Regions from separate parts of the Peptacetobacter sp. AB845 genome, predicted to be linked through region 3. Evidence: riboswitches for the same ligand, from Rfam matches in the RefSeq annotation. Region 3 holds a riboswitch; each other region holds the start of a gene.
What was found. Region 3 has a riboswitch for glycine ahead of ACK2WO_RS10495 (GrdX family protein). Riboswitches for the same ligand answer to the same signal wherever they lie in the genome.
Positions count from the first base shown of each region.

Region 1: it holds a riboswitch for glycine, as region 3 does, so the genes downstream of both, ACK2WO_RS00835 (alanine/glycine:cation symporter family protein) here and ACK2WO_RS10495 (GrdX family protein) in region 3, are expected to answer to the same signal.
Region 2: it holds a riboswitch for glycine, as region 3 does, so the genes downstream of both, ACK2WO_RS09450 (saccharopine dehydrogenase family protein) here and ACK2WO_RS10495 (GrdX family protein) in region 3, are expected to answer to the same signal.

Region 1 is NZ_CP180001.1:191,005-198,860, reverse strand. Features, by position in the region: gene ACK2WO_RS00860 (transporter substrate-binding domain-containing protein) at 1-184, shown strand, start outside; gene ACK2WO_RS00855 (amino acid ABC transporter permease) at 199-864, shown strand; gene ACK2WO_RS00850 (amino acid ABC transporter ATP-binding protein) at 880-1,620, shown strand; gene ACK2WO_RS00845 (metalloregulator ArsR/SmtB family transcription factor) at 1,839-2,210, shown strand; gene ACK2WO_RS00840 (heavy metal translocating P-type ATPase) at 2,299-5,190, shown strand; glycine riboswitch at 5,475-5,569, shown strand; gene ACK2WO_RS00835 (alanine/glycine:cation symporter family protein) at 5,679-7,073, shown strand; gene ACK2WO_RS00830 (DUF1097 family protein) at 7,293-7,760, opposite strand; gene trhA (PAQR family membrane homeostasis protein TrhA) at 7,853-7,856, opposite strand, start outside.
Region 2 is NZ_CP180001.1:1,998,877-2,006,732, reverse strand. Features, by position in the region: gene ACK2WO_RS09465 (TVP38/TMEM64 family protein) at 1-469, shown strand, start outside; gene ACK2WO_RS09460 (TerD family protein) at 563-1,111, shown strand; gene ACK2WO_RS09455 (patatin-like phospholipase family protein) at 1,160-2,449, shown strand; glycine riboswitch at 2,555-2,660, shown strand; gene ACK2WO_RS09450 (saccharopine dehydrogenase family protein) at 2,867-4,114, shown strand; gene ACK2WO_RS09445 (GGDEF domain-containing protein) at 4,176-5,186, opposite strand; gene ACK2WO_RS09440 (replication/maintenance protein RepL) at 5,582-5,989, shown strand; gene ACK2WO_RS09435 (hypothetical protein) at 6,005-6,598, shown strand; gene clpB (ATP-dependent chaperone ClpB) at 6,616-7,856, shown strand, end outside.
Region 3 is NZ_CP180001.1:2,214,013-2,221,868, reverse strand. Features, by position in the region: gene ACK2WO_RS10510 (L-aspartate oxidase) at 1-254, shown strand, start outside; gene nadC (carboxylating nicotinate-nucleotide diphosphorylase) at 232-1,068, shown strand; gene ACK2WO_RS10500 (M3 family oligoendopeptidase) at 1,134-2,825, shown strand; glycine riboswitch at 3,163-3,268, shown strand; gene ACK2WO_RS10495 (GrdX family protein) at 3,364-3,741, shown strand; gene trxB (thioredoxin-disulfide reductase) at 3,913-4,863, shown strand; gene trxA (thioredoxin TrxA) at 4,969-5,286, shown strand; gene ACK2WO_RS10480 (glycine/sarcosine/betaine reductase component B subunit) at 5,360-6,646, shown strand; gene grdA (glycine/sarcosine/betaine reductase complex selenoprotein A) at 6,747-7,223, shown strand; gene grdB (glycine reductase complex selenoprotein B) at 7,242-7,856, shown strand, end outside.

The sequences.
Region 1 (7,856 bases), 520 kb from region 3:
TTACAAAGTAAAAATAGCTGGGGATCCAATAGTATTAGAAGAAAATGCTTATCCATTCTCTAAAGATGCAGATCCAGAATTAGTTAAAGATGTAAATGATGCAATAAAATCTATGTTAGAAGATGGAACAATGAAAAAATTATCAGAACAGCATTATAAAATAGATGTAACTTCTAAAAATTAATAGGTGATGTATAGATGAGATTTGATTTTGAATTTTTCTTTTCGTGCTTTCCAGCACTAATTGCAAAGATACCATTTACCTTATATCTTGGTGTTATTTCATTTGTAGCATCTATGGCACTTGCAATAGTTCTGCTTATAATGAGAAATTCTAAGGTGAGTATATTTAAAGGGTTTGCGACTTTATTTATATCTTTCTTTAGATCTACACCATATATTACACAGCTATTTATTTTTTACTATGGTTTACCACAGTTAATACCATCACTTGTAAATTTATCAGCTGAGGTTTCTTTTGTAATTTCTGTTGCACTAAATTCTTCAGCATTTATAGTTGAGATATTAAGAGGTGGACTTTTAGCTGTAGATAAAGGACAGAGAGAGGCTGCTCTTTCAATAGGTTTAAATAAATTCCAGGTTATGACACAGGTTGTAATTCCTCAGGCATTTGTTAGTATACTTCCATCGCTTGGAAATACATTTGTAGGGGCTGTAAAAAATACCGCAATTGCATTTACAATAGGTGTTGTTGAGATTCTTTCTGAATCTAAAATACTTGCAGCTAGAGGATTTAACTACATGGAAGCATATATTGCAGCAGGTATAGTTTATTGGATACTTATCTTAGCAATAGATTTAGTTCAGAATAGACTAGAAAAAAGAGTATGTAAATTCTTATAACATTAGGAGAGTATTATGTTAAAACTTAAAAATATAAAGAAACAATTTGGAGATTTAACAGTCCTAGATGGTATAGATTTAGAACTTAAAAAAGGTGAAGTTGCTGCTATAATAGGACCTTCTGGAACGGGTAAATCTACTCTTTTGAGATGTATAAATTTACTTGAAGCTCCAACTGAAGGAACTATAGAAATAGATGGCTTTTCTGTAGATTCTAAGAACTTGTCTCCAAAGGATTGTATAGAGCTTAGAAAGAAAACGGCAATGGTATTTCAGAACTATTCTTTATTCAAAAATAAGACTGTTTTGGAAAATATTATGATGCCGATGACTTTAGTTCAGAAAAAAGATAAAAAAGTAGCTGAAGAAGAGGCTATGGCGCTTCTAAAAAAAGTAGGATTAGCGGATAAAAGAGATTATTATCCATCGAGATTATCTGGTGGACAGCAGCAGAGAATAGGTATAGCAAGAGCTCTAGCTGTTCATCCAGAGATAATATTGTTTGATGAACCTACATCTTCTCTTGACCCAGAACTTGTAAATGAAGTGCTAGAGTTAATAAGAGAATTATCAAATGAACATGAATGTACAATGCTTATTGTAACTCATGAGATGAGATTTGCACTTGAAATAGCAGATAAAATTATATTCATGGAAAAAGGTAGAGTTGTAGAGGAAGGTTCTCCAAATGAGTTATTATATAATTCTAAAAATGAGAGAACAAGAAGCTACTTTAAACAATTTATAGATAATTAAAATTGTAATCAGAGGATCAGTATAAAACTACTGGTCCTTTTTTATTGCTCTAAATTAAATAAAATGAATGTATATCAATGAAATGACTGATTCTAAAAAAATATGAATAATTGTTCATATATTTTTATAAAAAGTATTGCAAAAAAATAGTAAGCAGATTATAATGAATATATGAACAGTTATTCATATATTAAAACGTTAAGAAAGGAGAAATACCTATGAAAAACAAAGAAATAGATTGTTGTACAGAAAAAAAGGTGCATGAAGAAATAGTAGATAAAACCAAAAAAGAAATGCCAAATGATGAAGTACTAGCGGACTTATCAGATTTATTCAGAGTATTTGGAGATACAACCAGGGTGAAGATAATATTTGCACTATTCTCTAATGAAATGTGTGTATGCGATATAGCAGAACTTCTTGGAATGACTCAGTCAGCTATATCTCATCAGTTAAGAGTATTAAAAAATGCTAGACTAGTAAAATTTAGAAAAGAAGGAAAAACAGTGTTCTATTCACTAGACGATGAGCATATAAGTGAAATATTAAAATGCGGATTGGAACATGTAAACGAAACTTATAGAAGATAAATGCTAGAAATAATAGATATAATATATCAACAAATAGTTATTAATGTGGATAAAAATAAGCGAATTTTAAAAAAGGAAGTGAATTAAATTGAGTACTAGAGTAGATTTTCTATTAGAAGGTTTGAATTGTGCACACTGTGCGGAAAAAATAAATGACAAAGTCTCAAAATTAGATTATGTAGAAAGCAGCAATATGAATTTTGTAGCTAAAAAATTATCTGTGTTCATGGAAAATGAAAATATAACAGAAGATAATGTGTCTAAAATAGCAAAAATAATTCATGATACAGAAAGTGGCTTAACTGTAAGTCTATTAAAGAATAAAGTGCTTGGAGAAGTAAGTTTTGATAATAAGGGAAATATAATCAAGTCAGCTAAAAAAGAAGAAATAGATAAAAATAAAGTTATAAGAGTTGATTTTCTATTAAATAATTTAAACTGTGCACACTGTGCAGAAAAGATAAATGATAAAGTTGCAAAATTAAGCTATGTAGAAAATAGCAATATGAACTTTGTAGCTAAAAAATTATCTGTATTTGCTAAAGCTGGAGATATTACAAAACAGCATATGTCTGAAATAGCTAAAATAATCCACGAAACAGAAAGTGGCTTAACAGTAAGTTTATTAAAGAATAAAGTTGTAGGAGCTTTAGAATTTGATAATAAAGGAAATATCATAGAATCTGGAACAATAAAAGGAAGTAAAGATTTAAACGTATTATACGCAAATAGAAAAAATAATTCAAAAGAACATCATCACGACCATGGGGAAGATTGTGGCTGTGGAGGCCATCATCATGACCACGAGCACGGAGAAGAGTGTGGCTGCGGAGACCATCATCACGATCACGAGCATGGAGAAGAATGCGGCTGCGGAGACCATCATCACCACGAGCATGGAGAAGAATGTGGATGTGGTGACCATCATCACCACGATCATGACCATGGAGAAGAATGCGGATGTGGAGGTCATCATCACGACCACGAGCACGGAGAAGAATGCGGATGTGGAGGTCATCATCACGACCACGAACACGGAGAAGAATGCGGATGTGGAGACCATCATCACGACCACGAGCATGAAGAAAGTAAGCCTAAAAAGGTGGAAAAAAGAAAAGAAAAGAAAGAAATAAACAAAGACCTAATAAAAATAATAATTGGAGTAATCGTATACGCATTTGGAATATATGAAATGGCAGTTGGTAATACAGGTACATTTGGTGTGGTTGTATTTTTAGCAGCATATATTTTAATAGGTGGAGATGTACTTTTAAAAGCAATAAAGAATTTATTTAGAGGACAGGTATTAGATGAAAACTTCCTAATGTCTATAGCTACAATCGGTGCAGTTGCAATCGGTGAATATTCAGAAGCAGTTGGAGTTATGTTATTCTACAAAATAGGTGAATATTTACAGCAGAAAGCAGTTGGACAGTCTAGAAAATCAATATCTGCACTTATGGAAATAAAAGCAGAATTTGCAAACTTAGTTCAGGGTGGAAAAATGATACAGGTAGACCCTGAAGAAGTTGAAGTAGGCGATGTAATAGTAGTTAAACCTGGAGAAAAAGTACCTCTAGATGGAATTGTAACAGAAGGTGAAGCAATGCTTGATACTTCTGCAATAACTGGTGAATCTGTACTTAGAAGTGTAAAACCAGGAGAAGAAGTTGTATCAGGAACAATAAATACAAACGCATTAATTTATGTAAGAGTAACTAAAGAATACGGAGAATCTACAGTTGCTAAAATACTTGATATGGTTGAAAATGCAGGAAGTAGAAAATCTCAGACAGAAAACTTTATATCAAAATTCTGTAGATATTACACTCCAATAGTTGTTGGATTGGCATTAGCTGTAGCATTTATACCACCACTAGTTATTGAAGGTGCTGTATTTAGAGATTGGTTATACAGAGGATTAATATTCCTAGTAGTTTCATGTCCTTGTGCATTAGTATTATCAATACCTCTAAGTTTCTTTGGTGGAATAGGATCTGCATCTAAAAACGGTATACTTATAAAAGGAAGTAACTATTTAGAAACTTTAAGAAAAGCAAACACAGTAGTTCTTGATAAGACAGGTACTATAACTAAAGGTGTATTCAAGGTTACAGAAATAAATCCTGTTGGAATGTCAGAAGATGAGTTATTAAAATATGCAGCTATTGCAGAAGCAAACTCAAATCATCCAATAGCAAAATCTATAATGGAAAGCTATAATGAAAAATTTGAAGAAGAAGTAAAATTAAGTGAAATAGACAAGTACGAAGAAATAGCAGCACATGGTATAAAAGTTTTATACAATGGTAAAACAATACTTGCAGGAAGCTCTAAACTTTTAGATAGTGAAAATATAGAATACAAAAAAATAGAAGAAAGCGGAACAACTGTATATGTTGCAGTAGATGGAAAATTTGCAGGATGTATAGTAATATCTGATGAAGTTAAAGAAGATAGTAAAAGAGCAATAGAAGAAATGAGAAAAGTTGGAATAACAAATGTAGTTATGCTAACTGGTGATAATGAAGCTGCTGCAGCTAAAATAGCTAAAGAAGTTGGAGTAAACAAACATTATTCAGGACTTCTACCTAATCAGAAGGTTGAAATACTTGAAGAAATCGCAAATGAAAATAGTACAGGAAATACAATATTCATAGGTGATGGTATAAATGATGCCCCAGTTTTAGCTAGAGCAGATGTAGGTATAGCAATGGGTGGTGTTGGATCTGATGCTGCTATAGAAGCAAGTGATATAGTATTTATGACAGATGAATTATCAAAACTACCTATAGCTAAGAGAATATCTGAAAAAACAAATAAAATTGTTTGGCAGAATATAGTATTTGCAATGGGTGTAAAAGTAATAGTAATGCTTATGAGTACTGGTGGAGTTGCAAATATGTGGGAAGCAATATTTGCAGATGTAGGAGTTGCTCTTATAGCAGTATTAAATGCAATGAGAACACTTAAAGAATAGTTTTAAGCTAATATAATTTAGTAGCTTAATAAACAAAAGTATAGAAAAATAGAAACTCTTTATATAGATACAATTATTTTTTAGTACTGTAAAAAAAATAATTGTATACATCTAAAAATAAATAAATTAACAATAAAACACACATATTTTATAAAAATAAAAATAAAATATGTGTGTTTTTTGAAAATTATAATTAATTTAAAAAATATATTGTAATTGAATAAAATAGATGATATTATAAAAAGCAGATGGATAAGTTGTATTTATAAATATTAATAAAATCTATTAGGAACTCTGGAGAGTCTCCAAAAAAGGGGCGCCGAAGGTGTACGCAAACTTGGTTTGCAAATCTCTCAGGCAAAAGGACAGAGCAGTAAGGCAGATTAAATTTTAAAAGTCTGTTTGCAAATGTTCTACTCTTATTTTTTGGAGCTGATATATCAGCTCTATTTTTATTTCCAAAAATAAAAGAAAAGGAGAGTAAACGCATGGAATTATTTTTAGACAATCTATTAGACATAGTAGTAGCCGTAAATGGATTTTTATGGAATTTCTTACTACTATTCATCTTATGTGGAGTTGGAATATACTACACATTCAAATTAAAATTTATACAGGTTAGAAAATTTGGAGAGGGCTTCAGATTAGTGTTCGGAAACCTAAAGTTAAATGGTGAAAAGAAAGAACACGGTGAAATGACACCTTTCCAGTCATTAGCAACAGCTATAGCAGCTCAGGTTGGTACAGGCAACTTAACTGGTGCAGCTACAGCACTTCTTTCTGGTGGACCAGGGGCTATATTCTGGATGTGGCTTAGTGCATTCTTTGGAATGGCTACAATTTATTCAGAAGCAACTCTTGCTCAGAAATATAAAACAGTTGTAGATGGCGAGGTAACAGGAGGACCTGTATACTACATCAGAGCTGCATTTAAAGGGAAATTTGGTAAAGTCTTAGCAGCGACATTCTCAGTATTAATAATATTTGCACTTGGATTTATGGGTAATATGGTTCAGTCAAACTCAATTGGTGCAGCATTCTCAGAAGTTTTTGCAAGTAGAAATATAAACATACCTCCAATAACAGTTGGTTTATTAATAGCTGTAGTAGCGGGATTTGTGTTTATAGGTGGAACACAGAGATTGGCATCAGTTGTTGAAAAAATAGTACCTATAATGGCATTCGTATATATAATAGGAAGTTTAGCTTTAATAGGAATGAATATATCAGAAGTTCCTGAAGCTTTTAAAATGATAATAGTTGGAGCATTTAATCCAAAAGCAGTACTTGGTGGTGCAGTTGGTATATCTATAAAAGAAGCTATACGTTACGGTGTAGCAAGAGGATTATTCTCTAATGAAGCTGGTATGGGTTCTACACCTCATGCACACGCAAGAGCAGCAGCTAAAAACCCTCATGAACAGGGATTAACAGCTATGGTCAGTGTATTTATAGATACTTTCATAATATTAAACTTAACAGCATTCTCTATATTAACTAGTGGTGTTTTAGATTCAGGAAAAGAAGGTATAGCACTTACTCAGACAGCTTTCGTAAATACTTTTGGTAGTGGAGGAGATTTATTTATAGCAATATGCTTATTATTCTTCGCATTCTCTACTATACTTGGATGGCATTTCTTTGGACGGATAAACGTAAAATATTTATTCGGACAGAAGGCAGTAAAAATATATTCACTAATAGTTATACTATTTATAATAGTTGGATCTACATTAAAAGTTGAATTAGTTTGGCAGTTAGCTGACTGTTTCAATGGTTTAATGGTTATACCAAATGCTATAGCACTATTTGCACTTAGTGGAGTAGTAATGGGGATATACAAGAAATATGTAAATGGAGATTCAGATAAGGATCAAAAATAAACTATAAAATTTCATATTAAAAGTATAAAATTATAAGTATAAGATTAATTGATTTAAATAATAGTAAAATCGGGAGATATTAAGTGAGTTTATAGTATTGATTTTGGTGGTGCGAAATCAATATTAAATATAAAGTTAAGATTTAAGATTCAAAAGACAAAACAATGAAAAAGAGATGTAATAGAAAACTGTTACATCTCTTTTTGTTTTTTAAAGTATTTATTCCTCTGAGCCAAACATAGCACATAATTTTTTGCCTAATGTATCACAGCAAAGTCCTAATATTATACCTGCTGCAATAGAAGGTATTATCATAAAGTCCCCACCAGCAGCAAATGTAGAGAATGAACCCATGAACGCCCCTGGAACGAATGAGATTATACCTATTTTTCCACCTGCACACATAAGGAATGTAGTTACAAATGTAAATACAAGGCCTATCTGGGCAAAGTCTATCTGATTTCCTAAATGAACTGATATTAATGCATAAGCCACACCACTTCCAACACAAGCAAAAGTAAGTGGAAGAGCAGACACACCTTTTTTAGGTCCAGCAAAATAAGCTGTACATCCTGCAAAACCAGCCCAACCTAAAAGACCTGTCGCATTTGCAATAACCATCCAAACTGTACAAAGAAGAGCTGTTGCAAAAGCTGATAGAGTATTATTAGATAATTTTTTTGACATATATTTCTCCTTATAAAAAAATAGTTGATATATCTATATAGACATATCAACTAATTATATCAATGTATAGAGTAAAATATCAATACAATAATTTAT
Region 2 (7,856 bases), 220 kb from region 3:
ATGTCCATTCATGCCTAGTTGCCGGGCCACTTTGGCATCTGCACTTTGTGGCAAGAAAAAATTAATAGACTTTATACCTCCTATGTTGGCAGGCAAATTCGTAATGTTTATAATAATAAGTTATATTTCTGAGGATATAACTGGATTTATACACAGTCCAGTTAAGATAGGATTATTCTTAGGATTAACTTTAGTTTCTTGGATAATAGGTAAGAGATTCAATAAAAAACTTGAACAGCATGAAGAAGAAATTGAAGCTAGTATAGTTAAGATAGAAGAAAGTACTAAAAAAATTAAACAGCTACAGGAAGTTAAGAGAGAACATAAAAAAGAAATAAGAGAAGAAAAGAAAGAGCAGAAAAAGGAAAAGAAAAATCTTAGAAAACAGCAGAAAAAGAGATTTGTAAATATAACTATAGATAAGTCAAATAAAAAGTATAGAAAAAAGAAAGAAGATGAACAGGAATAAATTACACATAATCTAGTAGTAAAGTTCACTTTTTTTAGAGATTTGTTGTATAATCTAATAAGTAGAAAATTTTAGAAGGAGATATTTTTTAAGATGAAGGAAATACTTAAGGGACAAAAGGTTGAACTTACAAGAGATATACCAGAACTAGAAAATGTTTTAGTTGAATTTGATTATAGAGTTAATAATTATTTAAAAAAGGATGATTTTGAAATAGGAACAGCTGTATTCTTAACTGATGGAAGTGGGACTATGACTAGCTATGAGGATTTTATCTACAGTGAAAATAGAGAGCATCCATCTGAAGCAGTTAAATTAAATGAAAGAGAGGACAAAGTTTATATAACTATGTCTAAAATACCTAATAAGATAAGAAAAATAGCATTTGCACTTACATTAACTGAATACGGTGAAGTAGCTAGATATTATGATAGATTTGATTATTTATCTATGAGAATAATAGATTTAGATCGGGAAGAGGTAATATATGATTACCAGATAAATGATAGTGTAGGCCAGAATACAGAGATAGTATTTGGAGAAATGTATAGACATAATGGAGAATGGAAATTTAATGTAAATACTGACTACTTAGACGGAGGTCTTTTAAGCTTAGGTAAGAAATTTGGTTTAGGAATTTAATATTTTAGTTGTACTATTTATCAATATTATCCAAGGAGGCGATAATTTATGAAAGGAATTGCGCTAGAAGGTGGATCATCAAAGGGTGCATATCATTTAGGTGTATTAAAGGCTCTTTTTGAAAGAGGATATAAGTTTAAAGGAGCTGTTGGAACTTCGATAGGTGCTTTTAATGCAGCTATGATAGTCCAAGGGGACTTTGATGTATGCTACAATATGTGGAAAAATATGCAACCAGAGACATTATTTAATGTTGATAACCAGTTTATGGAAAATTTAGTCGATAAAAATATAGATAGAGGCATGCTAGAGTACGCATCTACAGAGGCTAAAAAAGTAATAAAAAATAAAGGAATTGATACTGCAAAGCTTAGAAGAATTTTAGATTTATACATAGATGAAGAAAAAATTCGTAAGTCAGATATGGATTTTGGCCTTGTTACAATAGAATTTGACGGATTAAAACCTGTACCAGTAGAGATTTTTAAGGAAGATATTCCAGAAGGAAAGATAAAAGATTACATAATGGCAAGTGCTAATTTACCTGTTTTTAAGAGTGAAGATATAGATGGAAGGACATTTATAGATGGTGGATTTTATGATAATTGTCCACTTAGACTTTTAGAAAGCAAGGGATATGATGATTTAGTGGCTGTCAGGGTGTCTCCAAACAGAAAACTTAGAGAGCCTATAAATGAATCTACAAAATTTATAGAGATTAAACCATCTGAGCCTCTTGGAAGAGGGCTAATTTTTAGCAACGATACAATAAGAAGAAATATGCTTAAAGGATATTTTGACCGGATTAAAAAGATTGAGGGCCTAAAAGGAAATAAATACTACATTACTGGAATAACAGATGATGAATTTATGAAGAGACTTATTTCCTATCCAAATGAAAAAATAATTCCTTATGCTGAAAGTAGGGGAATAGTAGGAAAAGATCCTAAAAGGGTTCTGTTTGAAGATTTAATACCTGAAACCGCAGAAGCTCTAAAAATGGGAAAAGAATCTACTTATCAAGAAATTTTTATAGGTCTACTTGAAGCAATAGCAGAGGGTAAAAAGATTAAAAAGTTTAAAATATATTCACTAGATGAATTTATTAATTGTATAAATAATTCTGAGGATAATGAATCAACTAATTCAAAATTATTGGAGCTTAAAAAAACAGCACTTCGACTTGCAAAGCCAATAGAAAAGATGACACCTATAACGTTTAAAGAGAGTATTTTAAAAGAATTTGAAGAGAATATGCTCGATGATATAGGGTATCATGTAAGTCAGCTAGAAAGTTATGAAAAAAGTGAAGATAGAGATGATGATGGTTGGGATTAAGTAAATATTTATTTATAGATAAAAATAATTAAATATTTATAATTAAAAAATTTGACAGTTTGATGAAAATCTTATATTATAAAAATGACAATCAAATATGTTCGGATGAGGACTGCATTAGAGACTTTTTAAATAAAGCGCCGAAGAAGCAAAACAGAAATTTCATCTTGTTTCTGTGGAAACTGACAGGCAAAAGGAGGGCAGTCTGACGATACTTTGGAGAGAGTGATTAAATTCACCGCCTACGAGGATATAACCAACTGGCAAAAGGACAGAGATATAGATGCATTTATTTGTGTATCTGTATCTCTTTTTATATTTTTTGAAGGTTGGTATTTTTTATACCTATTTATAATAAAAAGAGAAACCCATATTTGTGCAAGATGCAAGACTATATACAAAAGGGAGAGAAAAGATATGAGAATGTTATTAGTAGGTGCCGGAGCAGTCGGTGAATCAATTTTAAGGATATTAAAGGAAAGAGATAAGAATAGCGATTGGCTAGAGCTTGTAGTTGTTTCTGATTATGATTTAGACAGAGCAAAAGAAGTGTGTGATAATCTAGGAGATTACGATAGATTCAAACCAGAATTTGTAAATGCAAAATCAAAAGAAAGTATGAAAGAACTTGTAAAAAAATACGACTTAGATTTTGTTATGGATGCAACAGCTCCATTTTTAAGCAATTATATATTTGATGCAGCATTTGAAGCAGGAGCAAACTACGGAAATATGGGAACTTGGTCTGTTCCAATGGAAAATCCAGCATTTGGTCTAGGTATAGAAAACAGTTATACGGAGCCAATGACAAAGTACAATTTTGATAGACACGAAAAATGGGCAGAAAATGGACAGTTAGCTTGTATATGTATGGGAATAGATCCAGGAGTTGTAAATGTATTTGCAAAATATGCAGCAACAAAATTATTTGATGAAATAAAAGAAATACATGTAAAAGACGGTGGAAATCTTCAGATACCTTCTGCGGATAAAGATGATATTACTTTTGGATTCAATGTATGGACAGTTTTAGATGAATGTATGAATCCTAATGTTGAATGGGATAAAAATAACGGTGGATTTATAGTAGAAGATGCTTTTGCTGGAGAAGAAAAATTTGATATGCCAGAAGTTGGAGAAAATACTCTAGTAAAAATAGAACACGAAGAAACTGTTACAATGCCTAGATACCTTGAACAGTACGGATTAGAAAGAGTTACATATAAAATATCTCTTGACGAAAATCTTATGAATGCATTAAAAGTTATAGATAAATTAGGACTTAGAGGAACTAAACCTGTAGAAGTAGGTGGAGTAAAAGTTTCTCCTAGAGATGTTGTAGCTGCATGTGCTCCACAGCCTAAAGACATAGGAAATGAAATGGTTGGAGAAATGTGTGTTGGAATACATTGTAAGGGAATTAAAGATGGTAAAGAAAAAGAAATAATGATGTATCAGACATTTGACAATCAGGAATCTATGAAAGATTGGGGAATGCAGGCAGTAGTTGCACAGACAGGATTTGGTGCAGCAATAGCAATAGAGCTTATAGGTAGAGGAATATGGACAGGAGAAGGAGTATATTCTCCAGAATACTTTGATCCAATGCCATACCTAAATATAATGGATGAAGCAGGATTTGATTATAAAATAAAAGAAATGTAAGTATAAAAAATAAATGTAAATATAAAAAATAGCTGTTGCAAAGTACGCAACAGCTATTTTTTTACTCTTCATCTTCGTCAGGCATCCATGATGTTTTGAATTTTCTTTTGTTTTTACACATCATGTAGTCCGTTCTACTTACTAAATCAAATATAGATTTATCGTAACCGTATTTGTATGAATCATAGCCTATAGAAGTTATCATTTTTATATCATGAAGTTGGTTGTAAGAAGTTATTACAGATTGGAAAAGTTCTATATACCTTTCAACCTTTTCTTTAGGTTCATTTTTTATAAGCACTATAAACTCATCTCCGCCTATTCTAAAGCAGTTTCCTATATCTTCAAATGTATCTTCTATACTATCTGCTAAATTCTGTATTAATCTATCACCATGAGAGTACCCAAAATTATTGTTCACATATTTAATATCAGATAAATCTATGGAAATAGCCCAATAAGAGTTAAAATCGTTTATATTTTCATCGTCTTGTTTTAATTGTTTTTCAAAAGATTGCCTATTTTTCATTGATGTAAGTATATCTTTATACACAAGTTTTTCCCTCATATATTGAAGAGTTTTATTTCTATATTCTCTTAGAAAATTATCCACAAGAGCTACAGTTGAAACTATTGAAAAAATTAAAATACCTAAAATTATAAGCTCTATGCATTCATTCAATGCAGCAAATACAATACCTAATATAAGTATTAAATTGGCTGCTGAGAAAATAGGTGTAATACTTTTTTCCCTATATATATTTACAGATAATACAGTACCCAATAAAAGAGTAATAAAAATAATTATATAGATAACCGTATCAGAATACTCTATAGAGAAAATAGAGCTATGATCTAGCAAAAATATACCTACAGTAGCAATAACTGTAAAACGAGTAACTAGCTTTATAAAATGATGATATTTAAAATTACAATAGGATTTATAAAGTTTTATCAAAGGAATAACAGACAATCCTAAAAATAAAAATCCATAGCTTGTATCAGGATATTTAGATGAAAATAATGGGACTGCTACCATTACATCAAACAATCCTAGATATAAAAAATCCATAGAATTTACTTCATTCATATACCTATTTAAAAGCGAAAAAAGAAATACTATAAATAATCCATATAAAAAAAGCATATAATTTGTGCTTAGTATTAACTTTTGACTTGTCAAAATTAAATCCCCATCCATAAAAAACACCTCTTAAAAATCATTCTTATTAATTATAATTATAGCACATAAAGATTCTCAAAAATTTTTTTTCAAAAAAATAGATATTTTTTAAAAATCAAACTGAATGTATTGAAAACACTAGGTTTACTAAAATTAAAAAGTTTATCTTATGAATAAATAAAAGTTAGCGTAAAAAGTAAACTTTCACAAAAACTTGCTTTGACATTCATTTAAAAAAGGACTATTATAGGTTTAACGAAAGAGGAAGAAACGAGGTGATATGAATGCTAGAAATAAATAGTTCATCAAAAGTTGATGTAGATCAAAAATATACAGAAAGTAGAAACCTCGTACAAAAGAAGGATAAGTATTCAAGTATTTGTCTAAAGAATTTTATTAAGGTTGTGGAAGGGTCTTATACAAAGAAAGATTTAATTCCACTTATGCTTATAGAAGCCATGGACAGAGAAAATAAAATAAGGATGACTTTAGATGAAATGGCAGAAATCTTTGATTATCCGAAAACATCTCTTTCGACATTGTTTACAAAGTTGAAGAAAAGAGACTTTATTCAGAGGGTAAGAAATGGGGAGTATATGATAAACCCAGCTATCTCTTATAAGGGAAGCAAACCTGAAAGAGACCAGCTAATGGAGGAGTACAATTCCTTATCCAAGAAAAAATATAAATAGGAAGAAGGGATTTAAATGCTGAAGCTAGATAGAAATATACTCCAGTGGTTTGACTCCTTTTTTGAAGAACAGAGAACTTCTCTTCAAAAAAGTAACTTTATCTGTAAACTATATAGATTTGAAGATAAAGGCAGACAAAAGACAGCTCTTACTTTAGAAAAGGATAATCCAAAGTACTGGAAGATATACTTTGAAATGCCTCAAGAGTTGGCAGTTAAACTAGAAAAAAATGTACATCCAATTTTTAGAGAGTATATATACGAGCAAATATCAATATACAATAATAATAGAATGTATAACTTTATAAACTCTAATCTAATTGGAGTGTTCAACAATGTAGCATTTTATAGCTACGACCAAAATTCTGGTGTATATACTATGAATTTTAGAAACTCATTCTTAGAAAAATGTAATAATCTTATGGTTGGAGAAGACAGACAGATTGATACAAATCTATATTTAAATGCATCTTCAAATGATTTATTTAGATTTTTCAATGAGGATAAGAGTTTTGTAATGAATTTAAGATTTGATACTACTAGGGGAGAAAATCTTCTAGATAGTTTAATAGATTTAAGAAAATCTATAATAATAAATGATAGAGCATAAAAATGGAGGGATAGATTATGGACGTAGAAAAAATGACAGTAAGAGTACAGAAGAGTCTGAATGAAGCTTTCCAGGAAGCTGTCAGACACAACAACCAGCAGGTTGATACAATACATTTATTTTCAGCATTAATGAATCAGGAAGATGGATTAATTCCTAATATAATAGAAAAAATGGGAATATCTCCAGATTCAGTTAGAAGATCAGTAGAAAACGAATTAGATAGAATACCTAAAGTTTATGGTGAAGGAGCTCAATCTCAGGGGGTTACAGCTACTAGAAGAATAAACGAGGTACTTTTAAAAGCAGAAGAAATTTCAAAGGACTTTAAAGATTCATATATAAGTGTTGAACATCTTATGCTTGCTATGATAGAGCTAGAAAAAAATACAGCTACAGGCAAGATATTAAAAGATTTTGGTATAACTAAAGATGCATTTTTAGGTGTACTTCATCAGGTAAGAGGAAATCAGAGAGTAGATACTCAAGATCCAGAAGGAACATACGATGCATTAGCAAAATATGGTACAAACTTAGTTGAATTAGCTAAAAAGAATAAATTAGACCCTGTAATTGGTAGAGATGATGAAATAAGACGTGTTATAAGAATATTATCAAGAAGAACTAAAAACAATCCAGTTCTAATAGGTGAACCTGGTGTTGGTAAAACTGCAATAGTTGAAGGATTAGCAGAAAGAATAGTTAGAGGAGATGTTCCTGAAGGTCTAAAAGATAAAATAATATTCTCTCTTGATATGGGTGCATTAATAGCAGGTGCAAAATACAGAGGTGAATTTGAAGAAAGATTAAAAGCAGTTCTTAAAGAAGTTCAGGGCTCTGAAGGTAAGATAATATTATTTATAGATGAAATCCACAATATAGTTGGAGCAGGTAAAACAGAAGGCTCTATGGATGCAGGTAACTTAATAAAACCAATGCTTGCAAGAGGAGAATTAAACTGCATAGGTGCTACAACATTTGATGAATATAGAAAATATATAGAAAAAGATAAAGCACTAGAAAGAAGATTCCAGACAGTTATAGCAGAAGAACCTAGTGTTGAAGATACAATATCAATACTAAGAGGATTAAAAGAAAGATTTGAAATCCACCATGGTATAAGAATACACGATAATGCAATAGTTGCGGCTGCAAAATTATCTGATAGATATATAAGTGATAGATACTTACCAGATAAAGCTATAGACTTAATAGATGAAGCCAGTGCAATGATAAGAAGTGAAATAGACTCTCTTCC
Region 3 (7,856 bases):
GTGAAGTAAGCTGTACAGGAGTTCACGGAGCTAATAGATTAGCAAGTAACTCTTTACTTGAAGGATTAGTATTCTCTAAAAGAGCTGCAAATGATATAAATTCACATATAAAAGATACAGAACTTGTTACTAAAGAATTACCAAATCTTGAGTGTTCTGTAGATGAATTAATGAAAGAAAATAAAATGAAAGTTATTGATGAAATAGTTAAAATTAGCGAGGATTTCGATTATGAATTATTTGATTGTAGATAAGATGATAAGAGAAGCCCTTATAGAAGATATTCCAAATGAAGATATAAGTACTAATTCTGTAGTTGGTGAAGAATCAAAATCTACAGTAGACCTTATATGTAAAGCAGATGGAGTAATAGCAGGGCTTGGAGTATACAAAAGAGTATTTGACATACTTGGAGATGTTGAAATAGAATTCTTTGTAAAAGATGGAGAAAAGGTTCAGAACAAACAGTTATTAGCTAAACTTACAGGAAGTACTAGAAATCTTCTTATGGGAGAAAGAGTTGCACTTAACTACCTTCAGAGAATGAGTGGTATAGCAACTATGACTAATAAGTTTGTAGAAAAATTAGAAGGAAGCAATACAAAACTATTAGATAGTAGAAAAACTATTCCTAACCTTAGAATATTAGACAAATATTCAGTTAAAATGGGTGGAGGAAACAACCACAGAATGAATCTATCTGATGCTGTAATGCTTAAAGATAACCATATAGGGGCTGCAGGTGGCGTTAAAGAAGCTATAGAAGCAGCTAGAAACTACGCATCTTTTGTTACTAAAATAGAGGTTGAAGTAGAAACTCTAGACATGGTTAAAGAAGCTGTAGAAGCTGGAGCAGATATAATAATGCTAGACAATATGGACATTGAAACTGCTAAAAAAGCTTTAGAGATAATAGATCATAAAGCAATAGTAGAATTCTCTGGAAATGTTACGCTAGATAATATAGAAGAGATTGGAAAAATAGGTGTTGATGTTGTATCATCAGGAGCACTTACTCACTCAGTAAAAGCACTTGATATAAGCATGAAAAACTTAAGAAATATATAATAAATTATATAAAAAAGATAGCTGTATAGGATTATTCTTATACAGCTTTTTTTGAAGGAGGCAAAATGAAATTTTCAGAGTATAAATATGAAAGACCTGATTTTGAAAAAATTAATACAAAAATAGTATCGTTAGTAAACAGTATGTCAGAATGTAAAAGCTTTGAAGCATTCGATAATAATATAGTAGAAATAAATAAAATAAGAAATCATGTAGAAAGTATGAAAACATTAGCTTCAATAAATTATAGTATAAACACACATGATGAAAGCATATCTATAGAAAATAAGTACTGGGATGAATATGGTCCAGAGTATAAAAAAATAGATAAAATATTCTATGAAGCTATTGTAAATTCAGACTTTAAAGAGGAAATAGAAAATAAATATGGAAGACATTTTTATAAACTTGTTGAATTTAGTTTAAAGGAATTTTCAGAAGAAATAGTTGAAGATTTAAAAATAGAAAATAAACTTTGCTCAGAATATACAAAATTGCTAGCATCTGCAAAAATATTATATGATGGAAAATACAATAATTTATCACAGATGAATAAGTATATGTTATCGGATAATAGAGAAGAAAGAAAAAAAGCTTCTGAACGGTTCTATAATTATTTTGAATCAATTGAAGACAAATTTAATTCTGTTTTTGAAGAATTAGTAAAAGTTAGAAATAGAATGGCTAAAAAATTAGGGTATGATGATTTTGTAGAATTAGGATATTTAAGAATGAAAAGAACAGAATACACTGAAAAAGATGTGGATAAGTTTAGAAAAGAAGTTAGAGAAAAATGGATTCCTCTTGTAGATGAGTTTAATAAACAAAAGAAAGAAAGACTAAACATTGATGAGTTGAAATATTATGACGATGATGTTGAGTATCCTGGATGGAATATGGAGCCTGTAACAGATTACGATGAAACACTAGAAGCAGCATCAAAAATGTATCATGAATTATCTAAAGAAACCGGCGAATTTTTTGACTTCATGATAGAAAATGGGTTTATGGACTTAGAAACAAAAGAATCTAAGGGATTTGGTGGATATTGTACATATATTCCAGAAATAAAAGCACCGTTTATTTTCTCTAATTTTAATAAGACTTTTGATGATGTGGATACATTGACTCATGAAGCTGGACATGCATTCCAGTTATATATGTCGAGAAATATAGATATGCCTGAAATAAATTTCCCAACTCTTGATTGTTGTGAGATACACTCTATGACTATGGAGCTTTTAACTTGGCCTTGGATGAAGTTATTCTTTAAAGATGATGAGGAAAAATTTAAAAGAACTCATATGGCAACGATTGTTAGATTGATTCCTTACTGCATGATTGTAGATGAATTTCAGCATATTATTTATAAAAATCCAAAGCTTACTCCAGAAGAGAGAAATTCAGAATGGAGAAGGTTAGAAAAAATATATACACCGTGGAAAAACTATGACGGAAATAAGTTTTTAGAAAAGGGATGTTGGTGGTTTAAACAAGGACATATATTTAAAAATCCATTTTATTATATAGATTATGCACTTGCGGAGGTATGTGCTCTACAGATTTGGAGCAATATGGAAGAAAATTATGATGAAGTTTTAGAAAATTATATGGAAATTTGTAGGGATGCAGGTAAAAGATCTTTTGTTGAAACTGTAAATGCAGGAAATTTAAAATCTCCATTTGAAGAAGGGTGTTTAGATAACATTATAGGAAAAATCTATAATTGGAGTGTTGGTAAGATAGACAGAAAGTAATTTATGCAACTTCATATAGTGCAGTTTAAATATTTACAATAGTTAAAGAATATTATGTTAAATATAATATAAATTTTAATATATATATAGAAAATAAAATAAAACAGATGAAAAAGCCAAAAAAATAAAAAAATATAACTAACAACCTTAAGAAAAATTCAAAGATGTAAGTGGTTAAAATCAAGTATATAACTAACTTTTATAAGTTATTAGAAAATAATGTGAAAAATATTTGAAAAAATAATAGAAAAAAATTAAAAAAAAGGCTTGATATTTGTATCGAAAATTTATATACTTAACTTAACAAATATAGAAACAAGCAAAAAAATATTTCTGGATGAAGCGTATAGGAGACTTCCTTAAATGGGGACCGAAGGTACAAACATCTACTATTTCCCAATAGTAAATGTGAATTTCTCAGGTGAATATACTATATAGCGGACAGATCTCTGAAAAAGAATTTTGACAGAGAAGACAAATTGGGAAATTTGTTTTCTCTGTTTTTTTGTTTAAAGTTTCTAGGATGAAAGAGAGTGTAATGATGTTTATAGTAACAAATAATTCTAAAATAAAGGATAGTTTTCCTGAAATGGATGTAAGACTTATTGATACATCTTACATAGGTGTTCTTGAAGAATGCAGAAAACATATTCACAAAGGATGTAGATTACTTTCACATCCGCTTTATGGAAGTGTTAAACCTAATGAAACTCCTTACAGAACAGTTATAATGGCTGATGGAGCTGGATTAGATTTTCAGTCAGTGGAACTAATAGAAGATGCTATAAATACAGCTTCTAAATTCCAAAATGATAAAGTAACTCCAAATTGGATAGAGAGTGTTATGGATGATTTTAGAGTTATAGACTTAGATATAATGACTAACACAATCTCGAGAATCCAGTATGAGTATTAAAAGAATAGTATTAGACGGTTAATTGGAAAACATTTACAGACATACCTGTATAACGGGAAAACATTTTTTAAGAAGTTGTACTAGTAATTACTATTCAAAATAATAATATTGTTTTAAATTTTGAATTTTAAATTAATAAAAGATTTATATTTCAATCAGGAGGATGACGAAATGGAAAATTTATATGACATAGTCATAATCGGTGGAGGACCAGCTGGACTAGCTGCAGGAATATACGGAGCTAGAGCTAAAATGAAAACTCTAATATTAGAAAAAACTAAAAATGGTGGACAGATAGTTATAACTCATGAAGTTGCAAACTATCCTGGATCTGTTGAAAATGCAAGTGGTCCATCTTTAACAGCTAGAATGGTTCAGCAGTGTGATGAATTCGGTGCTGAAATAAAAAGAGATGGTATAGTTGAAGTTCAGCTTGAAGGAGATATAAAAGTATTAAAAGGTGAAAGTGGTACAGAATATAGAACTAAAGCTGTTATAGTTGCAGCTGGTGCAAGCCCAAGAAAAATAGGATGCCCAGGAGAAGCAGAATTCACTGGTAAAGGTGTTTCTTACTGTGCAACTTGTGATGCTGACTTCTTTGAAGACTTCGAAGTATTCGTAGTTGGTGGAGGAGACAGTGCTTTAGAAGAAGCTATGTACTTAACTAAATTCGCTAGAAAAGTTACAATAGTTCACAGAAGACAGGGATTCAGATGTGCTAAGAGTATAGAAGAAAAAGCAAGAAAGAACCCTAAAATAGAATTCTTACTAGATACAGTAGTTGAAGAAATAAAAGGTGACGGAATACTAGAATCTGTAGTATTCAAAAATACAGTTACTGGAGAAACTCATGAATATTTCGCTGATGAAGAAGACGGAACAATGGGTGTATTCGTATTCATAGGTGTTATAGCTCAGACTGATTTATACAAAGGTATATTAGATATGGACGAACAGAACTACTTATTAACTGACGACCACATGAGAACTAACATACCAGGTGTATTCGCAGCTGGTGACTGCAGACAGAAACCTTTAAGACAGGTTGTAACTGCAACAGCTGATGGTGCAATAGCAGCAACTCAGGCTGAAAAATACATAGAAGAACACTTTGCTGAATAATAAGTAAAGATTAAATTTAAAAATTAAAATAATAAAAAAGCATATACTCTGGAAGCCTTTTGGCTTCCAGGTAAAATAAATAAAAAATTGGAGGAACAAAAAATGATGTTAGCATTAGACAAAGACACATTTGCAACAGAAGTATTAGAAGCAGAAGGATATGTATTCGTAGATTACTGGAGTCAGGGATGTGAACCATGTAAAGCTTTAATGCCAGAAGTACATGAATTAGCTGAAAAATATGCTGCAGGAATGAAATTCTGTGAAATGGATATAACAAAAGCAAGAAGACTTGCTATAAAACAGAAAGTTTTAGGACTTCCAACATTAGCTGTTTACAAAGACGGAGAAAAAATAGACGAAGTTACTAAAGATGATGCTACAATAGCTAACATAGAAGCTATGATCAAAAAATACGTTTAAGAGCCTATTATTAGCTTTTAATTAATTTATTTTAAAAGGTTAATTTTATACAAAATTTTATGGGAGGTGCGTTATGCGTCTTGAATTAGGAAAAATCTTTATAAAAGATGTTCAGTTTGGTGAAAAAACTGAAGTTAAAGATGGTGTTTTATTCGTAAACAAAGAAGAGATGCTACAGGAAATAGGTGGAGATGAACATATCAAATCAATAGATATAGAATTAGCTCACCCAGGTGAAAGCATAAGAATAACACCAGTTAAAGATGTTATCGAACCAAGAGTTAAGGTAGAAGGTAACGGAGGAGTATTCCCAGGTATCATATCTAAAGTTGATACAGTTGGTGAAGGTAGAACTCACGCATTAAAAGGTGTTGCTGTAGTTACAACTGGTAAAATAGTTGGTTTCCAGGAAGGTATAGTAGACATGACAGGAGAAGGAGCTAAATATACTCCATTCTCAAAATTAAACAACGTAGTTGTTATAGCTGAACCAGTAGATGGTTTAAGACAGCATGATCATGAAAAAGCTGTTAGAATGATAGGATTCAAAGCTGCTGCTTACTTAGGAAAAGTTGCTAAAGAACTTACTCCTGATGAAGTATCTGTATATGAAACTAAACCATTATTCGAACAGGCTGCAGAATATCCAGAACTTCCAAAAGTTGGATATGTTTACATGCTTCAGACTCAGGGACTATTACACGATACATACGTATACGGTGTAGATGCTAAACAGATAGTTCCAACAATACTTTACCCAACAGAAGTACTAGATACTGCTATAGTAAGTGGTAACTGTGTTTCTGCATGTGACAAAAACCCAAGTTATGTACACATGAACAATGGTGTAATAGAAGAATTATATGCTCAGCACGGAAAAGAAATAAACTTCATGGGTGTTATAATAACTAATGAAAATGTTTACTTAGCTGACAAAGAAAGATCTTCAAACTGGTCTTCAAAATTATGTAAATACCTTGGATTAGATGCTGTTATAGTATCTCAGGAAGGTTTCGGTAACCCTGATACAGACTTAATAATGAACTGTAAAAAAATAGAAATGCAGGGTGTTAAAACTGTTATAGTAACAGATGAATATGCTGGTAGAGATGGTGCTTCTCAGTCATTAGCAGATGCAGACGTTAGAGCAAATGCTGTTGTAACTGGAGGAAATGCTAACCAGGTTATAAACTTACCTAAACTTGACAAAGTTATAGGACATATAGAATATGTTGATGTAATAGCAGGTGGAGCTGCTGGAGCATTAAGACCAGACGGAACTATAGAAGTAGAAATACAGGCAATAACTGGTGCTACTAACGAAACTGGTTTCGGATACTTAACTGCAAAAGGATATTAATCAATATCTAAAATTAAAATCAACTTTACAGCAATAGACTGTAAATAAATAATAAAAATATAAAAAATAATAAAGAAAAATTTAATTTAGGAGGACTATTATGAGCGTACTTGAAAATAAAAAGGTCATGATAATAGGCGACCGTGATGGTGTGCCAGGACCTGCAATAGAAGAATGTGTTAAAACAGTTGACAGCGCAGAAGTTATATTCTCAGCAACAGAATGTTTCGTCTGAACAGCTGCTGGGGCTATGGACTTAGAAAATCAGAAGAGAGTTAAAGATGCTGCCGATAAATTCGGAGCTGAAAATCTTGTGATATTACTAGGTGCCGCTGAAGCCGAAGCTGCAGGTCTTGCAGCAGAAACAGTTACAGCAGGAGACCCTACTTTTGCTGGACCTTTAGCAGGTGTTGAATTAGGATTAGCAGTATACCATGTTGTTGAAGAAGAAGTTAAAGAATTATTCGACGAAGAAGTTTACGAAGAACAGGTTGGAATGATGGAAATGGTTCTTGAAGTAGACGAAATAGCTGACGAAATGAAAGAAATAAGAGACGAATATTGTAAATACAATTAATTCTAGGAGGACAATGAAATGGCAATAAAAGCAGTTCATTATGTAAACCAGTTCTTCGCTGGAATAGGTGGAGAAGAAAAAGCTGATACTAAGCCACATGTGGCAGAAACTTTACCTCCTATAAGCGTACAGCTTAATAGTAAATTAGGTGAAGATATAGAAGTAGTTGCTACAGTTGTTTGTGGTGACAGTTACTTCGGTGAAAATATGGATGAAGCAAGTGCAGAAGTACTTGAATTAATAAAAAGTTTCGAACCAGAATTATTCATAGCTGGTCCTGCATTCAATGCTGGTAGATACGGTGTTGCAGCAGGTACAATAACTAAAGTTGTTAAAGAAGCTTTAAATATACCTTGCTTAACAGGTATGTATATAGAAAACCCAGGTGCAGATATGTTCAAGAAAGATCTATATATAATAGAAACTTCTGACTCTGCAGCAGGAATGAGAAAAGCACTTCCTAAAATGGCTAAATTAGCTAAAAAATTAGCTAACGGAGAAGAAATAGGTTCTCCAGCTGAAGAAGGATACATAGCTAGAGGAGTTAGAGTTAACTACTTCGCAGAAGATAGAGGATCTAAGAGAGCAGTTGATATGCTTATCAAGAAAATAAAAGGTGAAGAATTCGTAACA